DNA from 3 places in the Pseudomonas sp. NPDC087690 genome. Region 2 is predicted to be linked to each of the others. Evidence: predicted binding sites of a transcription regulator. Region 2 holds the regulator's gene; each other region holds the start of a gene.
The links. Region 2 encodes sigma-54, which starts transcription at its own class of promoters, with help from an activator protein. Its sites were predicted from a motif close to ANTGGCATNNANNTTGCTNT; they were not measured.
Positions count from the first base shown of each region.

Region 1: the regulator sigma-54 is predicted to act here: its motif matches at 5,868-5,887, upstream of glnA (type I glutamate--ammonia ligase).
Region 3: the regulator sigma-54 is predicted to act here: its motif matches at 2,441-2,460, upstream of flgB (flagellar basal body rod protein FlgB).

Region 1 covers NZ_JBIUVX010000018.1:79,586-86,744, reverse strand. The annotation lists gene ntrC (nitrogen regulation protein NR(I)) at 200-1,636, opposite strand; gene glnL (nitrogen regulation protein NR(II)) at 1,633-2,718, opposite strand; gene ACIPIZ_RS17935 (DUF4124 domain-containing protein) at 2,950-3,573, opposite strand; gene ACIPIZ_RS17930 (DUF4124 domain-containing protein) at 3,570-4,082, opposite strand; gene glnA (type I glutamate--ammonia ligase) at 4,367-5,773, opposite strand; gene thiI (tRNA uracil 4-sulfurtransferase ThiI) at 6,102-7,159, shown strand, end outside.
Region 2 covers NZ_JBIUVX010000005.1:18,406-25,564, forward strand. The annotation lists gene ptsN (PTS IIA-like nitrogen regulatory protein PtsN) at 1-426, opposite strand, end outside; gene hpf (ribosome hibernation-promoting factor, HPF/YfiA family) at 439-747, opposite strand; gene ACIPIZ_RS09400 (RNA polymerase factor sigma-54) at 821-2,314, opposite strand; gene lptB (LPS export ABC transporter ATP-binding protein) at 2,592-3,317, opposite strand; gene lptA (lipopolysaccharide transport periplasmic protein LptA) at 3,317-3,862, opposite strand; gene lptC (LPS export ABC transporter periplasmic protein LptC) at 3,849-4,421, opposite strand; gene ACIPIZ_RS09420 (HAD family hydrolase) at 4,430-4,954, opposite strand; gene ACIPIZ_RS09425 (KpsF/GutQ family sugar-phosphate isomerase) at 4,955-5,929, opposite strand; gene ACIPIZ_RS09430 (ATP-binding cassette domain-containing protein) at 6,205-7,014, shown strand; gene mlaE (lipid asymmetry maintenance ABC transporter permease subunit MlaE) at 7,014-7,159, shown strand, end outside.
Region 3 covers NZ_JBIUVX010000065.1:9,911-15,967, forward strand. The annotation lists gene flgA (flagellar basal body P-ring formation chaperone FlgA) at 1-240, opposite strand, end outside; gene ACIPIZ_RS28315 (chemotaxis protein CheV) at 323-1,255, shown strand; gene cheR (protein-glutamate O-methyltransferase CheR) at 1,302-2,129, shown strand; gene flgB (flagellar basal body rod protein FlgB) at 2,501-2,908, shown strand; gene flgC (flagellar basal body rod protein FlgC) at 2,912-3,355, shown strand; gene flgD (flagellar hook assembly protein FlgD) at 3,371-4,099, shown strand; gene flgE (flagellar hook protein FlgE) at 4,130-5,446, shown strand; gene ACIPIZ_RS28345 (hypothetical protein) at 5,557-5,712, opposite strand; partial or broken gene ACIPIZ_RS28350 (hypothetical protein) at 5,815-6,057, opposite strand, start outside.

The DNA of each region.
Region 1 (7,159 bases), on a different contig from region 2:
TGCAGGGTGAGCTTTTAATGTTTTGAGGCGGTATTTGGAGAAACTCGCAGTGCCCGATCACGGGTCATCGTGCATTCATGCGGTGCACAGTGGCCTTAAAAACATCGCGAGGAGGCTCACTCCTACAGTGGAACGCATTCCAACTGTAGGAGTGAGCCTGCTCGCGATTGGATCTGACGTTCAGCGAAGAACTGGGGGCTTAACCCTCATCCCCCTCATCATCATCCCCACCATCAACCTTCATCCCCAATTCCTTGATCTTGCGCGTCAGGGTATTCCGCCCCCAGCCCAGCAACACCGCCGCATCACGCCGACGCCCGGCCGTGTGCTTCAGCGCCGTCTCGATCATGATCCGCTCAAACGCCGGCACCGCGCTGTCGAGCAAACTCGACTGACCACGCGCCAAGGCCTGGTCGGCCCACTGGCGCAGCGCCTGTTCCCAGTTGGTCACCGGTGCCGAATCTTGCGGCAGGTTGAGCAGTTCCGGTGGCAGGTCGCTGATGTGCACTTCGCGCCCGGACGCCATTACGGTGATCCAGCGGCAGGTGTTCTCCAACTGACGCACGTTGCCGCCCCACGGCAGGTTCTTCAGGTATTCCTCGGTCTCGCTTTTCAGCAGCTTCGGCTCCACCGCCAATTCCTGCGCGGCGCGGCTGAGGAAGTGCTTGGCCAGGGTCGGGATATCTTCACGACGATCCGACAGGCGCGGGATGTGGATGCGGATCACGTTGAGGCGGTGGAACAAGTCCTCACGGAATTTGCCGGCGTGCACCAGGGTTTCCAGATTCTGGTGCGTCGCGGCGATGATGCGCACGTCGACCTTGACCGGCACATGCCCGCCAACGCGATAGAACTCGCCGTCGGCCAGAACCCGCAGCAAACGGGTTTGCGTATCCGCCGGCATGTCGCCGATTTCATCGAGAAACAGCGTGCCGCCATCAGCCTGTTCGAAGCGGCCACGACGCAGGTTGGCCGCGCCGGTGAACGCACCTTTCTCATGGCCGAACAGCTCGGATTCCATCAGGTCCTTGGGAATCGCCGCCATGTTCAGCGCGATGAACGGCGAAGCCGCGCGCGGGCTGTGGCGGTGCAGGGCGTGGGCAACCAGCTCTTTACCGGTACCGGATTCGCCGTTGATCAGCACGGTGATGTTGGAGTGGCTCAAGCGGCCGATGGCGCGAAACACTTCCTGCATCGCCGGCGCTTCGCCGATGATTTCCGGGGTGCGGGTCAGGGCCGGTACGACTTCCAGGCCTTGCTGTTCTTGCGCGTGCTGATTGGCGCGCTTGACCAGCGACACCGCTTCATCAACGTCGAACGGCTTCGGCAAATACTCGAACGCACCGCCCTGATACGAGGCGACAGCGCTGTCCAGATCGGAGTGAGCGGTCATGATGATGACCGGCAACCTTGGATGCTGCTCGCGAATCCGCGCCAGAAGGTCCAGACCACTGGCACCCGGCATGCGGATATCGGAAATGATCACGTCAGGCTGCTGACGGGCCAGGCGACTCATCACGCCATCAGCGCTGTCGAAGCTCTGGGTGGTCATACCTTCCTGCTGCAAGGCCTTTTCCAGAACCCAACGGATAGAACGGTCGTCATCGACGATCCACACGGTTTCACTACGGCTCATGTCGATGTGGCTCCTTGTTCCAGTGGCAGAAAGATCGAGAAGGTGGTGTGGCCTGGATGGCTGTCACACTCGATCAGACCCTGGTGCTGGCTGATGATGTTCTGGGTAATGGCCAGACCGAGCCCGGTACCGTCCGGGCGTCCGCTGACCATGGGAAAGAAAATGGTTTCCTGAAGTTCCGCCGGGATCCCCGGGCCGTTGTCGATGATCTCGATCTTGGTCACCAGACGATGGCGGACGTGGCCGATGGTGAACTGGCGCATGGTCCGGGTGCGCAGGCTGATGCGGCCCAGACGCAGCTCGTTCTGGCTGCTGATCGCCTGCATCGCGTTGCGCACGATGTTCAACACCGCCTGAATCATTTGTTCGCGGTCGATCAAGACGTCGGGAATGCTCGGGTCGTAATCGCGCACCAAGGTGATGCAGCCCTGACTTTCGGCTTCGACCAGTTGGCAGACGCGCTCGAGCACTTCGTGGACGTTGCACATCGCCAGCGACGGCAGTTTGTTCGAACCGAGCATGCGGTCGACCAGATTGCGCAGGCGGTCGGCCTCTTCAATGATCACGTTGGTGTAATCGCGCAGGCTGTCTTCCGGAAGCTCGCGGGCCAGCAATTGCGCAGCGCCGCGGATGCCGCCCAGTGGATTCTTGATCTCGTGGGCGAGGCCGCGCACCAGCATTTTGCTGGTTTCCTGCTTGGACAGCTGCGCCTCTTCCTTGGTGATCCGCAGCAAGCGGTCACGCGGATGAACCTCAAGCAGGAGCATGGTCGCGCCATTGCTGAGGATTGGCGTCACCGCGTAATCCACGGTCAAGGTCTGGCCGGTGAGGGCGGTGAGCATCGCTTCGCGCTTGGTAAACGGATGCGCCTGTTCTACCGCCTGGCGCAGGGAATTCAGCGCCTCGGTGGATTCGGTGAACAGCTCGCTGATGAACTGCCCATGGCTACGCTGCCCGCTGATGGCGAGCAGCATCTCCGCCGCCGGGTTCATGTACTCAAGGCGCAATTCGGCGTCGAGCAGAATGGTGGCGGTGGTCAGATTGTCGAGCAGCAAACGGTGGATTGCGTCGCTAATGGTCATCGGAGCCTCTTTTGGGGGCGGAGCGTGCGCAACAAGCAAGCGTCGGTATCGGGAAAATGCAAAAACCAAACCAAGGCTCTGAAAAGAAGCGTTCGACGCCTGAAACGGGCGTTTGACGCTCGTTTGCGTGGCATTCGGCCAGCGCGAACGGGAAGTTTCGAACCAAAATGGGTTGGAATATGAGTACGGTGCAGCCTATTGCACCAATATAGTGCGCAAAGCTGAACGGCGTTAGAAGAAACGCAGGAAGGGGTTTTTCGGCTCAGGCGGTTTGTCTTTCAGTGGGCATTCCGGGCGTACGCCGTAATCGTCCTTGGTGCAGGGTTTGACCTGACGCTTCTGCGCAAGCGAGATGCGCAGCATATGGAAGGGCTGGTTGGCCGTGCGTTCGACGGTACGGCCTTCGGTGTCAAGGATTTCCACGGAAAGGTTGTGGCTGCCACGATCGATATTGGTCAGCGGAAACACAGGACTGAGGCCGGGTTCGCCGGTGGCTTGGCCATCCAGCAACAGGCGATAACGGTGGCCGCGTTGCAGGCCGGGTTCGCTGGTAACGCTGACGATGATTTCGCCGGCGCTGCTGCGAATGGTTGCATCGGGTTCAGGCACCAGAATGCGCAGCATGTCGTAGTGGAAGGGCGGTTGTTCCGGGGATTTTTTCGCCGTGGAGATCGGCGCAGCGGCGCTGGGATTGGCCGACATGCGATTGCTGGTCGCTATGGGAGCGCGCTTGGCGTTGCTGCGCGGCTGATCGGTGTAGACGCGATTGCCCTGCGCATCGGTATAGGTGAAGACCTCGGCTGAAGCTTGCAGCGACATCAGCGCCGACAGGATGAACAGCCACGCGCGGATCATGGCTTGTGTACCCGCTGCACGCTGAGGGCCACTGGCGGACTCTGCTGGATGATCGTCTGCCCGTCGATCACCTGCACCGCTAGACGATGTTCACCACGATCAACGTTCACCAGTTGCAGGATCGGCACGTTGCTCGGCTGACCGTAGGGTTCGTCATCCAGAACCAGTCTTAATTGATGCGGCGGCTGCAGGCGCGGCTTGATCAGCACTTGGACGGTGAAGGTGCCGTTATTGGCGCGCAGGGCTTCTTCGCTGGGCAGTCCGGCGAGTTCAAGAATGTCGTAGGCGTTGCGCGCAGGTTCACGGTTGTCGGTTTCGGGCGCAGGTGGTGCGCTGGGCGCCTGAGGCTCGACACGATTGAGCGGCGGCAATTCCACCGGTTGTGCCTGTACGCCCTCCGGCGAATGATCGCTGTAGACCGTGTTGCCATTGGCATCGGTGTACTTGTAGATCTGCGCGGCGGCGGGCAGGGCGATCAGCAGCAGAATGTAGAGAAAGGTGCGACCCATGAAATCGACCGGGATTGAAAGCGATGGGGTGCAGCATAGGACAGGTGCGGCGGTTGGCCCAACCCTGCACACATCCAGTGATCATTCAGACACCACAATTCCCCTGTCGGAGTGAGCCTGCTCGCGATGGCGTCGTGTCAGTCAGTATTGCCTTCAATGATCCACCGCTATCGCGAGCGGGCTCACTCCTACAGGGGATCTCGGTCGGCCATAATCCGGGCAATAAAAAAGGCCTCCCGAAGGAGGCCTCTTTTTGTCACGCCGCGTAGCGCAGCTCTACCGGATCAGCAGCTGTAGTACAGCTCATATTCCAGTGGGTGTACGAAGGTGCGTACCTTGATTTCTTCTTCCGATTTCAGCGCGATGTAAGCGTCGATGAAGTCGTCGGAGAATACGCCGCCCTTGGTCAGGAACGCGCGGCCCTTGTCCAGCTCTTCCAGGGCTTCTTTCAGGCTGCCGCAAACTTGTGGGATCTCTTTCGCCTCTTCCGGCGGCAGGTCGTACAGGTTTTTGTCAGCAGCGTCGCCTGGGTGGATCTTGTTCTGGATACCGTCCAGACCAGCCATCAGCAGTGCTGCGAAGGCCAGGTACGGGTTGGCAGCCGGATCCGGGAAGCGCGCTTCAATACGGCGGGCTTTCGGGCTCGACACGTAAGGAATACGGATCGAAGCGGAACGGTTGCGAGCCGAGTAGGCCAGCATCACTGGAGCTTCGAAGCCTGGTACCAGACGCTTGTACGAGTTGGTCGCCGGGTTGGTGAAGCCGTTCAGGGCCTTACCGTGCTTGATGATGCCGCCGATGAAGTACAGAGCGGTATCGGACAGGCCGGCATAGCCTTCACCAGCGAAGGTGTTCTTGCCGTCTTTCCAGATCGACATGTGAACGTGCATGCCCGAACCGTTGTCGCCGTACAGTGGCTTCGGCATGAAGGTCGCGGTGCGGCCGTAAGCGTCAGCAACGTTGTGCACAACGTACTTCAGGGTTTGGGTTTCGTCGGCTTTCTTCACCAGGGTGTTGAACTTGACGCCGATTTCGTTCTGGCCGGCAGTCGCCACTTCGTGGTGGTGAACTTCGACGGTCAGGCCCATTTCTTCCAGTGCGTTGCACATGGAGGTACGGATTTCGTGGTCGTGGTCGAATGGTGGAACCGGGAAGTAGCCGCCTTTGACGCCTGGACGGTGACCCTTGTTGCCGCCTTCGATGTCCTGGTCGGACATCCACGAACCTTGCTCGGAGTAGATCTTGAACATCGAGCCGGAGATGTCCGACTTGAATTTCACCGAGTCGAAGATGAAGAATTCTGGCTCTGGACCGGCGAACACAGTGTCACCGATACCGGTGGCTTTCAGGTGTTCTTCGGCGCGCTTGGCGATCGCACGTGGGTCGCGGTCGTAGCCTTGCATGCTCGAAGGTTCGATGATGTCGCACACCAGGATCAGGGTGGCGTCTTCGGTGAACGGGTCGAGAACGGCAGTTTCGTCAACCGGCATCAGGATCATGTCGGAGGCTTCGATGCCTTTCCAGCCAGCGATGGAGGAGCCGTCGAACATTTTGCCGACTTCGAAGAAGTCGTCGTCCAAAGCATCGCGAGCCGGCATGGTCACGTGGTGCTGAGTACCTTTGGTGTCCGTGAAGCGCAGATCAATCCACTTGACGTCATGATCTTTGATGAGTTGAACCGTCTTCGACATATGTCCTCCGGGTGGCTTCGGGCTTGGTAGTGGATGCCCTTGAATTTGGTTGATGCCGGCGCGAATACTCTGCCAAGGCAACCTGCCTCACAAGGGAGCAAATTGCATGCCAGTGCCCCAGCATGGGTTTTTTGCCCCAAATTCACGCTTATTAAGGTGCTACGCGTCTGAAAGCGGAAAATCTCGCCCTCTAATGTAGCGTTATAAATCGAAAATGACCCGTTTTGGTGCATGCAAAACCTTCTGCACATTAACTGGTTAAACCTTGAGCAATTTCCGCTATAATCCGCGCCCCCCTTTTTCGGCTGGCCGTTCGCGCGCTGTTTTCATGAAACTAATCGTAAAAGTCTTCCCCGAGATCACCATCAAAAGCCGACCTGTCCGGACGAAATTCATCCGCCAGTTGGCCAAGAACATCCGCACCGTGCTCCGCGACCTGGACCCGGCCGTGGTGGTGAACGGTGTGTGGGACAATCTCGAGCTGGAAACCCGCGTAACCGACGCCAAAGCCTTGAAAGAGATGGGCGAGCGCCTGACCTGCATGCCGGGCATCGCGCACTTCCTGCAGATCGACGAGTACCCGCTGGGTGACTTCGACGACATCACCGAGAAGTGCAAACAGCACTACGGCGATGCACTGGCCGGGAAGATTTTTTCGGTGCGCTGCAAGCGTGCCGGCAAGCACACGTTCAGCTCGATGGACGTCGAAAAATACGTCGGCAGCAAGCTGCGCCGTGAGTGCGGTGCCGCCGGTATCGACCTGAAAGCGCCGGAAATCGAAGTCCGTATCGAAGTTCGCGACAAACGGTTGTTCGTCATTCATAGCCAGCACAACGGCATCGGCGGCTACCCGCTCGGCGCCCTGGAGCAGACGCTGGTATTGATGTCCGGCGGCTTTGACTCGACCGTTGCGGCCTACCAGATCATTCGTCGCGGCCTGATGACGCACTTCTGCTTCTTCAATCTGGGCGGTCGTGCCCACGAATTGGGCGTGATGGAAGTCGCGCATTTCATCTGGAAGAAGTACGGCAGCTCGCAACGCGTGCTATTTGTCAGTGTTCCGTTCGAAGAAGTGTTGGGCGAAATTCTCGGCAAAGTCGATAACAGTCATATGGGCGTCGTATTGAAGCGTATGATGTTGCGCGCGGCTTCCAACATCGCCGACCGTCTGCAGATCGAGGCACTGGTCACCGGCGAGGCGATCTCCCAGGTGTCGAGCCAGACGCTGCCGAACCTGTCGGTGATCGACTGCGTGACCGACAAACTGGTCCTGCGTCCGCTGATCGTGGCGCACAAGCAGGACATCATCGACACGGCCAACGAGATCGGCACCGCCGATTTCGCCCGGCACATGCCGGAATACTGCGGGGTCATTTCGGTCAATCC
Region 2 (7,159 bases):
GGCTTCGTTTGTCTGGGCGCTGCGCAGTCTGTCGCGCACTTCCTTGCGATCCAGCATGCTGGCGATCTGACGGAGCAACTCCAGGTGCGCATCGGTCGCAGCTTCGGGCACCAGCAATACGAACAGCAGGTCAACCGGAGCGCCATCGATGGCGTCGAAATCGATAGGGGCTTCAAGGTGCATCAGCGCACTGACCGGCGCTTCACAGCCCTTGAGGCGACAGTGTGGAATGGCGATGCCGTTGCCAAAACCGGTAGAACCGAGTTTTTCACGGGCAATCAACGCCTCGAAGACATCTTGCATCGCCAGATCCGGCACTTCGCGATGGATCAGGTTGGCAATCTGTTCGAGGGCTTTTTTCTTGCTGCCGCCCGGCGCGTTCACTTGGGAACGGCCGGGGGTCAGGATGGTTTCAAGTCGGATCATGGGTTAGGGATGTTAACGACCGGTCGCGCCCTGAAGGAGGCTCTGGGTCTTTTCCTTATGCTTTTTGAGTTGGCGATCCAGCTTGTCGGTCAGTGAGTCGATCGCAGCATACATGTCGGTATCTTCTGCGTTGGCGACCACTTCGCTGCCGGGTATATGCAAGGTGGCTTCGATTTTCTGCTTCAGCTTTTCGACGCACATCGTGACTTGCACGTTGGTGATCTTGTCGAAATGGCGCTCCAGTCGTTGGAGTTTTTCCTCGATGTAGGAACGCAGAGGTTGGGTCACTTCCAGTTGGTGTCCACTGATGTTGACTTGCATACAGCTTCTCCTTCGTTGCCAGTGCATAAAGCGGCAGGCGGGATAGCCTGCCACTGGAACGCTGTAACGTGGCTTACATCAACCGCTTGCGTTCGCTCGACGGCGCGATCCCGAGAGATTCGCGGTACTTGGCGACGGTGCGGCGAGCCACCTGAATGCCTTGTGCCTCCAGTAAACCAGCGATCTTGCTGTCACTCAACGGCTTTTTCTGATTTTCCGCTGCAACCAGTTTTTTGATGATCGCGCGGATCGCCGTGGACGAGCATTCGCCGCCCTCGGAGGTGCTGACGTGGCTGGAGAAAAAGTATTTCAGTTCATAAATACCGCGCGGGGTATGCATGAATTTCTGTGTGGTCACCCGGGAAATCGTCGACTCGTGCATGCCGACCGCTTCGGCGATGTCATGCAGGACCAGCGGTTTCATGGCTTCGTCGCCGTACTCGAGAAAACCGCGCTGATGCTCGACGATCTGGGTGGCAACTTTCATCAGGGTTTCGTTGCGGCTCTGCAGGCTCTTGATGAACCAGCGGGCTTCCTGCAACTGATTGCGCATGAAAGTGTTGTCGGCACTGGTGTCGGCGCGGCGCACGAAACCGGCGTACTGCGCGTTGACCCGCAGGCGCGGCACCGACTCCTGATTCAACTCGACCAGCCAGCGTTCGTTGTCCTTGCGCACGATGACGTCGGGGACGACGTATTCGGCTTCGCTGGACTCGATCTGCGAGCCAGGGCGTGGATTGAGGCTCTGGACCAGTTCGATGACCTGACGCAGTTCATCTTCCTTGAGCTTCATGCGGCGCATCAGCTGGCTGTAGTCGCGGCTGCCGAGCAGGTCGATGTAGTCGCTGACCAGGCGTTTGGCTTCTGCCAGCCACGGGGTCTTGGCAGACAACTGGCGCAATTGCAGCAGCAGGCATTCGCCGAGGTTGCGTGCACCGATACCGGCCGGTTCAAACTGCTGGATGCGGTGCAGGACGGCTTCGATCTCGTCCAGTTCAATGTCCAGTTCCGGGTCGAAAGCTTCGAGAATTTCTTCGAGGGTTTCGTCCAGGTAGCCCTGATTATTGATGCAATCGATCAGGGTCACAGCGATCAGTCGATCGGTGTCGGACATGGGGGCCAGGTTCAATTGCCACAGCAGATGGCTTTGCAGGCTTTCGCCGGCGGAGGTGCGGGTGGTGAAGTCCCATTCGTCGTCATCGCTGCTGGGCAGGCTGCTGGCGCTGGTCTGGTAGACGTCTTCCCAGGCCGTGTCGACCGGAAGCTCATTGGGAATGCGTTCGTTCCATTCGCCGTCCTCGAGGTTATCTACCGTCGGGGCCGTTTCCTGATAGGAGGGTTCCTGGATTTCGGTGTTGGGCTTCTGCTCGACGTTGTCGGCCATCGGATCGGAATTGTCGAAGTCGTCGCCTTCTTCCTGGCGTTCGAGCATCGGATTGGATTCCAGAGCCTCCTGGATTTCCTGTTGCAGATCCAGGGTCGACAATTGGAGCAGACGGATGGCCTGTTGCAGCTGCGGTGTCATCGTCAGCTGCTGGCCCATTCTCAAGACTAGCGATGGTTTCATGGCAGGGGCTTAACACCTTATTCGCCGGCGCTATGCGCCATCCACTACAGGGCGCCGGAGCGCCAAACTTAAGCAAATTATATGCCTGAAACTGAAGTGTTTGCCTAGAGCGCTGTAACAATAAAAAGATAGAAAACTTTATTGACGCATCACTCAAGCGAGCGCTGAAGACCTTAGAGGCGAGGTGCTTGCCTGGAGCGCTGTAACAATCAAAGCGTATAAAAAGGCTGCTTCATCGATACAGCGCCCTCGCAGCTCACCGGGGGCACCAGCATGCTTACAGACGGAACTCGTGACCCAGGTAGACTTCCTTGACCAGATCGTTGGCCAGGATGGTTTCTGCGTCACCTTCGGCGATCAGCTGACCGTCGTTGACGATGTAAGCGGTTTCGCAGATATCCAGCGTCTCACGCACGTTGTGGTCGGTGATCAACACACCGATACCCTTGGCCTTGAGATGGTGGATGATCTGCTTGATGTCGCCGACCGAAATCGGGTCGACACCGGCGAACGGTTCGTCGAGCAGGATGAATTTCGGTGCAGTCGCCAGTGCACGGGCGATTTCCACCCGGCGGCGCTCACCACCGGACAGGCTCATGCCGAGGTTGTCGCGGATGTGGCTGATGTGGAATTCCTGCAGCAGGCTTTCCAGCTCCTTGCGACGACCGGCCTTGTCGAGTTCCTGACGGGTCTCGAGGATGGCCATGATGTTGTCGGCCACCGACAGTTTGCGGAAGATCGACGCTTCTTGCGGCAGATAGCCGATACCGGCCTTGGCACGACCGTGCATTGGCTGGTGGCTGACGTCCAGGTCATCGATCAGCACGCGGCCCTGATCTGCCTGCACCAGGCCGACGATCATGTAGAAGCACGTGGTCTTGCCGGCGCCGTTGGGGCCAAGCAGGCCGACGATCTGGCCGCTGTCGATCGACAGGCTGACGTCACGCACGACCTGGCGGCTTTTGTAGGCCTTGGCCAGGTGCTGAGCTTTCAGAGTTGCCATTACTGGGTTTTCTCGTCGGTTTTCTTCTTCGGCTGGATCACCATGTCGATACGCGGACGCGCTTCGGTGACCTTGCTACCGGTAGCGCGACCGGCGCTGGCCAGTTTCTTCACGGTGTCGTAGACGATTTTCTCGCCCTGAGTCGTGTTGTTGTCCTTGTCGACAACCTTGGCCTTGTCGATCAGCACGACGCGGTTTTGCGCGGCGTGATACTGGATCGTCACGCCCCAGCCTTGAACAGGCTTGGTATCGCCAGCGGTCTGCAGTTGTTCGAAGTAGGCGAGGTTGCCGACCGAAGTCACCACGTCGATATCACCGGTCGGGGTGCGCGTGATGGTCACGGTATTGCCGGTAACCTTCATCGAGCCCTGGGTGATGATCACGTCACCTTTATAGGTGGCAACGCCATTCTTGTCGTCCAGTTGGGCATCGTCGGCCTGAATGCGGATTGGCTGCTCTTGATCGTTCGGCAGAGCCCAGGCGCTCACGCTTCCCAGTGCTGCGCCCAGACTGAGCAAAATAGGGAGGGTTTTAACGAGCCTCATACTGTCCTCTTACGTTCGATAGCAGGTGTATCCTGCTTTCCTTCAGGTACGCTTTCATTCCAACGCCAGTTGATACACCGCCAGCGCCGTCGATTCTAACGGGTTGCTCGGTCTGCGCATATTGCTGCTGCGGGAACACTGTCATGCGGGTGGAAGTGATCAGCGTGTCGCGCTTCTTTTCATCGGTGCGTTTGACGCGTACGGAGTCGATCAATTCGACTTCGGTGCCGCCCGAGTTCACTTCGCCACGCTCACTGGTCACGTGCCACGGAAAATCGGTGCCGCGGTACATGTTCAGGTCGGGTTTGGTGACCAGGGTGATGTCGGTCGCCTTGACGTGCTCGGCCTTGTCGGAGGTCATTTCGTATTGCACTTTACCGTCCGGCAGGTATTGCAGGGTATGCGTGTTGGTCGCGTACCAGTCGATCGGGGTGTCCACGGACGAGACCGGAGGCTTGTCGAGGAAGCGCTCCGGGCTGATGTTCCAGTAGCCTACCGCTGCGAACAACGCAGCAATGCAGCCGAACAGCAGGAAGTTGCGAAATTTTTTGCTAAACATGGTTTGGCTCACAGGTACGCGGCGTTGGCCGCATCGAGGCGGCCCTGGGCGCGCAGGATCAATTCGCAGAATTCGCGTGCAGCACCTTCGCCACCACGGGCGCAAGTAACGCCGTGGGCGTGTTCGCGGACGAAATCGGCAGCGTTGGCGACAGCCATGCCCAGGCCTACGCGGCGGATCACCGGCAGGTCGGGCAGGTCGTCACCGAGGTAGGCGACCTGTTCATAGCTTAGGCCCAGTTGCTCGAGAAGACCGTCGAGAACCACCAATTTGTCTTCACGCCCCTGAAACAGGTGCGGGATGCCGAGATTTTTTGCGCGCCGTTCGACCACCGGAGTCTTGCGACCGCTGATGATGGCGGTCTGCACGCCGGCGTTCATCAACATTTTGATGCCTTGGCCGTCGAGGGTGTTGAAGGTTTTGAATTCGCTGCCGTCTTCAAGGAAGTACAGGCGCCCGTCGGTGAGGACGCCGTCAACGTCGAAAACCGCCAGTTTGATCGCTTTGCCGCGTTGCAGCAGATCGGTGCTCATTTACATGACTCCTGCGCGCAGCAGATCGGAGAGGTTGAAGGCGCCAATCGGGCGATCTTCTTCGTCGACGACTACCAATGCGTTGATTCGATGGTCTTCCATGATTTTCAGGGCCTCGGCGGCGAGCATCTCGGGCCGGGCGGTCTTGCCGTGCGCGGTCATCACCTGGTCGATGGTGGCGCTGCGGATGTCGATGCTGCGATCCAGCGTGCGGCGCAAATCGCCGTCGGTGAAGATCCCGGCGAGCTTGCCATCGGCTTCGAGAATGGCGGTCATGCCCAGACCTTTACGGGTCATTTCCATCAGTGCGTCCTTGAGCAGCGTACCGCGTTGTACTTGCGGCAGCTCCTGGCCGGCGTGCATGACGTTCTCCACTTTCAGCAGCAGGCGACGGCCCAGCGCGCCACCCGGATGAGAAAAGGCGAAATCTTCGGCAGTGAAACCGCGCGCTTCGAGCAACGCTACGGCGAGCGCATCACCCATCACCAGTGCCGCTGTCGTCGATGAGGTCGGTGCCAGGTTCAGTGGGCAGGCTTCATGCTCGACGTGAACGTTGAGGTTGACTTCGGCAGCCTTGGCCAGCGGCGATTGCGGGTTGCCGGTGACGCTGATCAGCTGGATGCCCAGTCGTTTGATCAGCGGCAGCAGGGTGACGATTTCGTTGGTCGAGCCTGAGTTCGACAGGGCCAGAATCACGTCGTCGCGGGTAATCATGCCCATGTCGCCGTGACTGGCTTCGGCTGGATGTACGAAAAAAGCCGGAGTGCCAGTGCTGGCAAGCGTCGCGGCAATCTTGTTGCCGACATGCCCGGATTTACCCATGCCGACTACGACCACACGGCCCTTGCTGGCCAGAATCATCTCGCAAGCGCGTACGAAATCGGCGTCGATATGGGGCAACAAGCCTTGTACGGCTTCCACTTCGAGGCGAATGGTGCGTTGTGCCGATTGAATCAGGTCGCTGGATTGGCTCATGTCAGAAATCGTATAGCCCGATGAAAAGGCGGCGATTATAGCGGTTATGTTGCAAAGCCTCACGCAAGTTCGTCGTGCTTTGTCATTCCTCGTTACCAAAACCCTGAAAAAGCCGCTCCAACCCTGTCAGATCGCCGAACACAGGCCGGCACAGACCTTGGGCGCTTGGCCTTTGCAGTGATATAGTTCGCCGCCAGTTCGGCCTGCCCGGAGGGTATGTGCTTTCTCAGGAAAGCCAGGCGTCCGAGTGAGAGGCTGCATCGCAAGGAGTTTAGATGAGTGCCGATAACGCCTACGCGGTCGAGCTGAAGGGAGTCTCCTTCAAGCGCGGTGCGCGCAGCATTTTCAATAACGTCGATATTCGCATCCCGCGCGGCAAGGTCACCGGCATCATGGGACCTTCCGGGTGTGGCAAGACCACGCTGCTGCGGTTGATGGGCGCACAGTTGCGCCCAACCAGCGGCGAAGTCTGGGTCAACGGCCAGAACCTGCCGAAGCTGTCGCGCAGTGATCTGTTCGATGCGCGCAAGCATATGGGTGTGCTGTTCCAGAGCGGCGCGCTGTTCACCGACCTCGATGTTTTCGAGAACGTCGCTTTTCCCCTGCGCGTTCATACCGAATTGCCGGAAGAAATGATCCGCGACATCGTCCTGCTCAAATTGCAGGCGGTCGGTCTGCGTGGCGCTATCGAGCTGATGCCCGACGAGCTGTCCGGCGGCATGAAGCGTCGCGTCGCGCTGGCCCGGGCGATTGCGCTCGACCCGCAGATTCTCATGTACGACGAACCGTTCGTCGGCCAGGATCCGATCGCCATGGGCGTGCTGGTGCGCCTGATCCGTCTGCTCAATGATGCGCTGGGGATCACCAGTATCGTGGTTTCCCACGATCTGGCCGAAACCGCGAGCATTGCCGACTACATCTATGTAGTGGGTGATGGTCAGGTACTGGGGCAGGGCACGCCGGATGAATTGATGAACTCGGACGAGCCGCGTATCCGTCAGTTCATGAGTGGCGATCCCGATGGCCCGGTGCCGTACCATTTTCCAGCGACGGATTACCGCGCAGATCTTCTGGGGAAGCGCTGATGCGCAGAATTTCATTGATAGAACGCGTACGCCGGTTCGGCGAGTCGGCGATCGACGCCGTCGCGGTGTTCGGTCGCGCGACGCTGTTCCTGTTCCACGCACTGCTCGGTCGTGGCGGGATCAGCGGCGGCTTCGGTCTGCTGGT
Region 3 (6,057 bases), on a different contig from region 2:
ACGTGGATCGAGTTGCTTGACCTCGATTTCGTAGCGGCCTTCCGTTTGACTGGTAGCCAGATAGTCTTCTACGGTGAACTCAAGAAAGCCCTGAGTGACGCCGATAAGCATGTCAGGCATGGTAACCGTATCAGCAACGGCAGGGCTGCCAGCGAAGAAGAAGCAGACGGCAGACATCGCGCACAGGCTTTTGCGAGTGCGGGAGGTCAGGTGTCGGAAAAATGTCGTTTGAGCGTTCATACGAGTTAAAAAGCAAGCGCCGTGCCGTTTAGCAATGAATGTGCGTCGCAACAACACTTGGCGTTGGTGTAGGAGTCTGGGCATGGCTGGTGTAATGGATTCGGTGAACCAGCGCACGCAACTGGTGGGGCAGAATCGCCTGGAGCTGTTGTTGTTCCGTCTCGACGGTCAGCAGCTCTACGGAATCAACGTGTTCAAGGTACGGGAAGTGTTGCAGTGCCCGTCGCTGACGTTGATGCCCAAGTCCAGTCCTGTCGTGTGCGGGGTGGCAAATATCCGGGGGGCGACCATTCCGATCCTTGATCTGGCAATGGCCACCGGTTCCGGAGCGTTGAAGGACAAGAACAACCCGTTTGTGATCATCACGGAGTACAACACCAAGACCCAGGGTTTCCTGGTCCGCTCGGTGGAGCGCATCGTCAACATGAACTGGGAAGAGATTCATCCACCGCCCAAGGGCACGGGTCGCGATCATTACCTGACCGCTGTGACTCGGGTGGACAATCAGTTAGTCGAAATCATCGATGTCGAGAAGGTGCTGGCCGAAGTTGCGCCGACACCGGAAGCGATTTCGGTGGGCGTGGTCGATGTCGAGACCCAGACCAAGGCACTGTCGTTGCGTGTCTTGACGGTCGATGACTCATCGGTGGCGCGCAAGCAGGTCACGCGTTGCCTGCAGACGATTGGCGTCGAAGTGATCGCGCTGAACGACGGCAAGCAGGCGCTGGATTACCTGCGCAAGCTGGTCGACGAGGGCAAGAAGCCGGAAGAAGAGTTCCTGATGATGATTTCCGACATCGAGATGCCGGAGATGGACGGGTACACCCTGACGGCGGAAATCCGCGGCGACGCACGCATGCAAAAGCTTCATATCATCCTGCATACTTCGTTGTCCGGGGTATTCAATCAGGCGATGGTCAAGAAAGTCGGTGCTGATGACTTCCTGGCCAAATTCCGCCCTGATGACCTGGCATCCCGGGTAGTCGACCGGATCAAAGCAGCAGATATCAGCTAGGGGCGTTTTGCTCCTGGCGGTCAACACGATTTAAGAGGCGGCATCATTGTCTACGGGTAATTTGGATTTCGAACAGTTCCGGGTCTTCCTGGAAAAAGCCTGTGGCATTTTGCTCGGTGAAAACAAGCAGTACCTGGTCTCGAGCCGTCTCAACAAACTGATGGAGCAGCAAGGCATCAAATCCTTGGGTGAGCTGGTCCAGCGCATCCAGACCCAGCCGCGCAGCGGTTTGCGCGAGCAGGTGGTCGATGCCATGACGACCAACGAAACCCTGTGGTTTCGTGACACCTATCCGTTTGAAGTCTTGAAGAACAAGGTACTGCCTGAAGCGATCAAGGCCAGCCCCAACCAGCGTCTGCGGATCTGGTCGGCCGCCTGCTCATCGGGCCAGGAACCGTACTCGCTGTCGATGTCGATCGACGAGTTCGAGCGCAGCAACCTGGGCCAGTTGAAGATGGGTGTGCAGATCGTTGCCACTGATTTGTCCGGCCTAATGCTGACCAACTGCAAGACGGGCGAATACGACAGCCTGGCGATCGGTCGCGGTTTGTCGCCGGAACGTCTGCAGCGTTACTTCGACCCGAAAGGGCCGGGGCGCTGGGTGATCAAGGCGCCGATCAAGAACCGCGTGGAGTTCCGCTCGTTCAACCTGCTCGACAGCTATGCCGCGCTGGGCAAGTTCGACATCGTGTTCTGCCGCAACGTGTTGATCTACTTCTCTGCCGAAGTGAAGAAGGACATCCTGTTGCGCATTCACAGCACGTTGAAGCCGGGCGGTTATCTGTTCCTTGGCGCTTCCGAAGCGCTGAACGGTTTGCCGGACCATTACCAGATGGTGCAGTGCAGCCCGGGGATCATTTACCAGGCGAAGTGATTGCATCGGCAATACAAAAAAACGGCAGGCCCGCAAAGGCCTGCCGTTTTTTTGTGCCCGAAGAAATTCTCCTTAACACCACAAAACTCCTGTAGGAGTGAGCCTGCTCGCGATAGCGGTAGCACATTCAGCATCATCGGTGCCTGACACACCGCTATCGCGAGCAGGCTCACTCCTACAGGGACCGTGGTGTGTATGAGATGGACGGCAAGCGGCAGAAAAGCGGCATCTGGCGGAAACCGGTTGCCGCTTTTCTGGCATTGCCGCTTTGCCGACTCCCGGCAAAGCCCCGGTTTATAGGGGGATTATGGTTTGGCACGGCGCTTGCTAAAGCTCAGTTACGAAAAACCGGTCACCCTGAAGGTCCCGACATGAGCATCAGCTTCGATAAAGCGCTCGGCATTCACGAAAAAGCCCTGGGCTTCCGCGCCCAGCGTGCCGAAGTCCTGGCCAACAACATCGCCAACGCCGATACCCCGAACTACAAGGCTCGGGATCTGGACTTCTCCAAAGTGCTTGAAGCACAGACCCAGAAAAACGCCAACGGCACGATTGCCCTGAACATGACCAACAGCCGTCACATCGAAGCTGAAGGCCTGGGCAACGGCGACGAATCGCTGATGTATCGCACGCCGATGCAACCGTCGATCGACCAGAACACCGTTGACGCTCAACTGGAACAGTCCAACTACGCGGAAAACGCCGTAGGCTTCCAGGCCAGCTTCACCCTGCTCAACAGCAAATTCAAAGGGCTGGTGTCAGCCCTGCGCGGAGAGTAATCCATGTCCCTGTCCAGCGTTTTCAACATTGCCGGCAGCGGCATGAGCGCACAAACCACGCGTCTGAACACCGTGGCTTCGAACATCGCCAACGCCGAAACCGTCTCGTCGAGCATCGACCAGACCTACCGCGCCCGCCACCCGGTGTTCGCCACCATGTTCCAGGGCGGTCAGAACAGCGGCAGCAACTCGCTGTTCCAGAGCCAGGACGCAGCCGGTCAAGGCGTACAGGTATTGGGTGTGGTCGAAGATCAGAGCAACCTCGAAGCGCGTTACGAGCCGAACCATCCGGCAGCCGACGCCAAAGGTTACGTCTACTACCCGAACGTCAACGTGGTGGAAGAAATGGCTGACATGATTTCCGCGAGCCGGTCTTTCCAGACCAACGCTGAAATGATGAACACCGCGAAAACCATGATGCAGAAGGTACTGACCCTCGGTCAGTAATAAGGGGCGACTGCCATGAGTGTTTCCGATACCACCAGCTCCCTGAGCATGAATGACATCCTGGCCAACTCGTCGAAGAAGGCCAGCAGCACCACCACCGGCGGCATCGCTTCGGCAACCAACAGTGCAACCGGCGGTCAAGCGCTGGGCAAGGACGCGTTCCTGCAACTGCTGGTGACCCAGCTGAAAAACCAGAACCCGCTGGATCCGCAGGACAACAGCGCGTTCGTTGCCCAATTGGCGCAGTTCAGCAGCCTGGAAGGCATCACCACGCTTAATAGCACCGTAAGCTCGCTGGCCGGTAACTACAACTCCTCGCAGGCGTTGCAGGCATCGTCGCTGGTTGGCCGCAATGTAATCGTGCAAACCAACACTGCCCAGCTCGACGACCCGAGCAAAGGCCTGACCGGTTCGGCGACTGTGCCTACGTCGATTGCCGGCGGCACGGTGACCATCACCGACAGCAGCGGCGCTACCGTGCGCACCATTGACCTGGGCAGTCGCGCTGCCGGCAATGCCAGCTTCACCTGGGACGGCAAAGATGCTTCCGGCAATCTGGTGCCCGTCGGTACTTACACCTTCAAGGCGAACGCACCGATCAACGGCGCCGCGACAGATCTGGCGACCTACCTGCCGGCGACCGTCAACAGCGTGACGATCAGCCAGACCGGTGGCGAGCTGATGCTCAACCTGTCCGGCAAGGGCACCGTTGCCCTGTCCAAAGTACAAACCATTGGTATATAGAGCCGACTAACCGGCACAAAGGAGTGGAATATGTCTTTCAATATCGGCCTTAGCGGTCTCTATGCCGCCAACAAACAGCTGGACGTGACCGGCAACAACATCGCCAACGTCGCGACTGCCGGTTTCAAATCGTCCCGTGCAGAATTCGAAGACGTCTACTCGGCGACTCGCCTGGGTAGCGGCAGCAAAGTGATCGGTAACGGCGTGCGCCTGGCCAACGTTTCCCAACAGTTCACCCAGGGTGACATCAACAACACCGGTAACGTGTTGGATATGGGCATCAACGGTTCGGGCTTCTTCACCATGAGCAACAACGGCTCGGTGTCCTACACCCGTGCCGGTACGTTCAAGGTCGACAACGCCGGTTACATCACCAACACCGATTACACCTCGCGCCTGCAGGGTTACGGTGTGGATGCCAACGGCAAGATCATCAACGGTGTACTGACCGACCTGAAGATCGACACCTCGAACCTGGCGCCGAAGTCCACCTCGCTGGTGACGTCGACCATCAACCTGAACTCGACTGCTCCGGTGATCGACGACACAGTGGCGGCCGGCAAATTCGACCCGACCAACCTTGCGACCTACACCAAGTCGTTCAGCACGCCGATCTATGACAGTCAGGGCAACATGCACCCGATGGATCAGTACGTGGTCAAGACCGGTGCCAACACCTGGAAGGTCTACACCCTGGTAGACGGCCGTAACCCGGACGCGACCGGTAGCGATCCGAAAACCACCGCGCCAGTCGCTTCCACCATGAGCTTTGACTCCGCGGGCAAGCTGACTCAGGTCAGCACTCTGCCGGGTCCGGTGATCAGCAGTGACCTGAAAATCACTGGCTGGGTGCCAGGTAACGTGGTCAACGGTACCTTCAAGGCTAACGGTGCAGCTGCCAACCCGGCCGGCATTACCATTTCGATGGCGCAGACCACTCAGTACAACGCAGACACCGCGCGTTCTATCCCGACTCAGGATGGTTACGCCACTGGCCAGATCACCAACCTGACCATCGACGGCACCGGTACGCTGTTCGCCAACTTCAGCAACAACCAGAGCAAGGCCATCGGCCAGGTTGCGCTGGCCAGCTTTACCAACGAACAAGGTCTGCAGGCAATCGGTGGCACCAGCTGGAAAGAGACGTTCGCTTCGGGTATCCCGGGCTACGATGCACCGGAAACCGGTACCTTGGGTTCGATCGCTTCCAACTCGCTGGAAGAGTCCAACGTTAACCTGACCAACGAACTGGTAGACCTGATCAAGGGCCAGAGCAACTATCAGGCGAACGCCAAGACCATTTCCACTCAGAGCACCATCATGCAGACCATCATTCAGATGACTTGATGCTGGTTTGAGATGTGCAAGGGAGCCCCTCTTTTTAGAGGGGCTTTTTTGTGGGGCCCGCAGATCAAGAGCTGCAGCCGAACAGAGTGGTGAGGAGCACGGCGCGAATGTCATGCAGGAGCTGCCGCAGGTGCGATCGTTTGATCCTGATCCTGATCCTGATCCTGATCCTGATCCTGATCCTGATCCTGATCCTGATCCTGATCCTGATCCTGATCCTGTAGGAACTGAGCCTGCTCGCGATGACGTCCTGAAAGCCGGCGCATTTCTCCCGCTCAACACTCAGGCAAAAAAAAGCCCCCGACAAACCAGAGGCCTGTCGGGGGCTTTTTCGTTCAGGCGTCTCGCAACGCCTGACTCGGCTCAGCTTATTGGCAAGCTTCGCAATCCGGCTCGTCGATCGCGCAAGCCTTTGGCACTGGAGCAGGGCCGGCAGGTGCTGCCAGAACCGAATCGTCGCCGTGGTTGCCGCCGCTGGAAACAGCGTTCAGCTTGCCGGTGTTGATGGTCGACTTCTCGGTGCTGGTCGCGGCCAGGGCACGGAGGTAGTAAGTGGTTTTCAGACCACGATACCAGGCCATGCGGTAGGTCACGTCGAGCTTCTTGCCCGA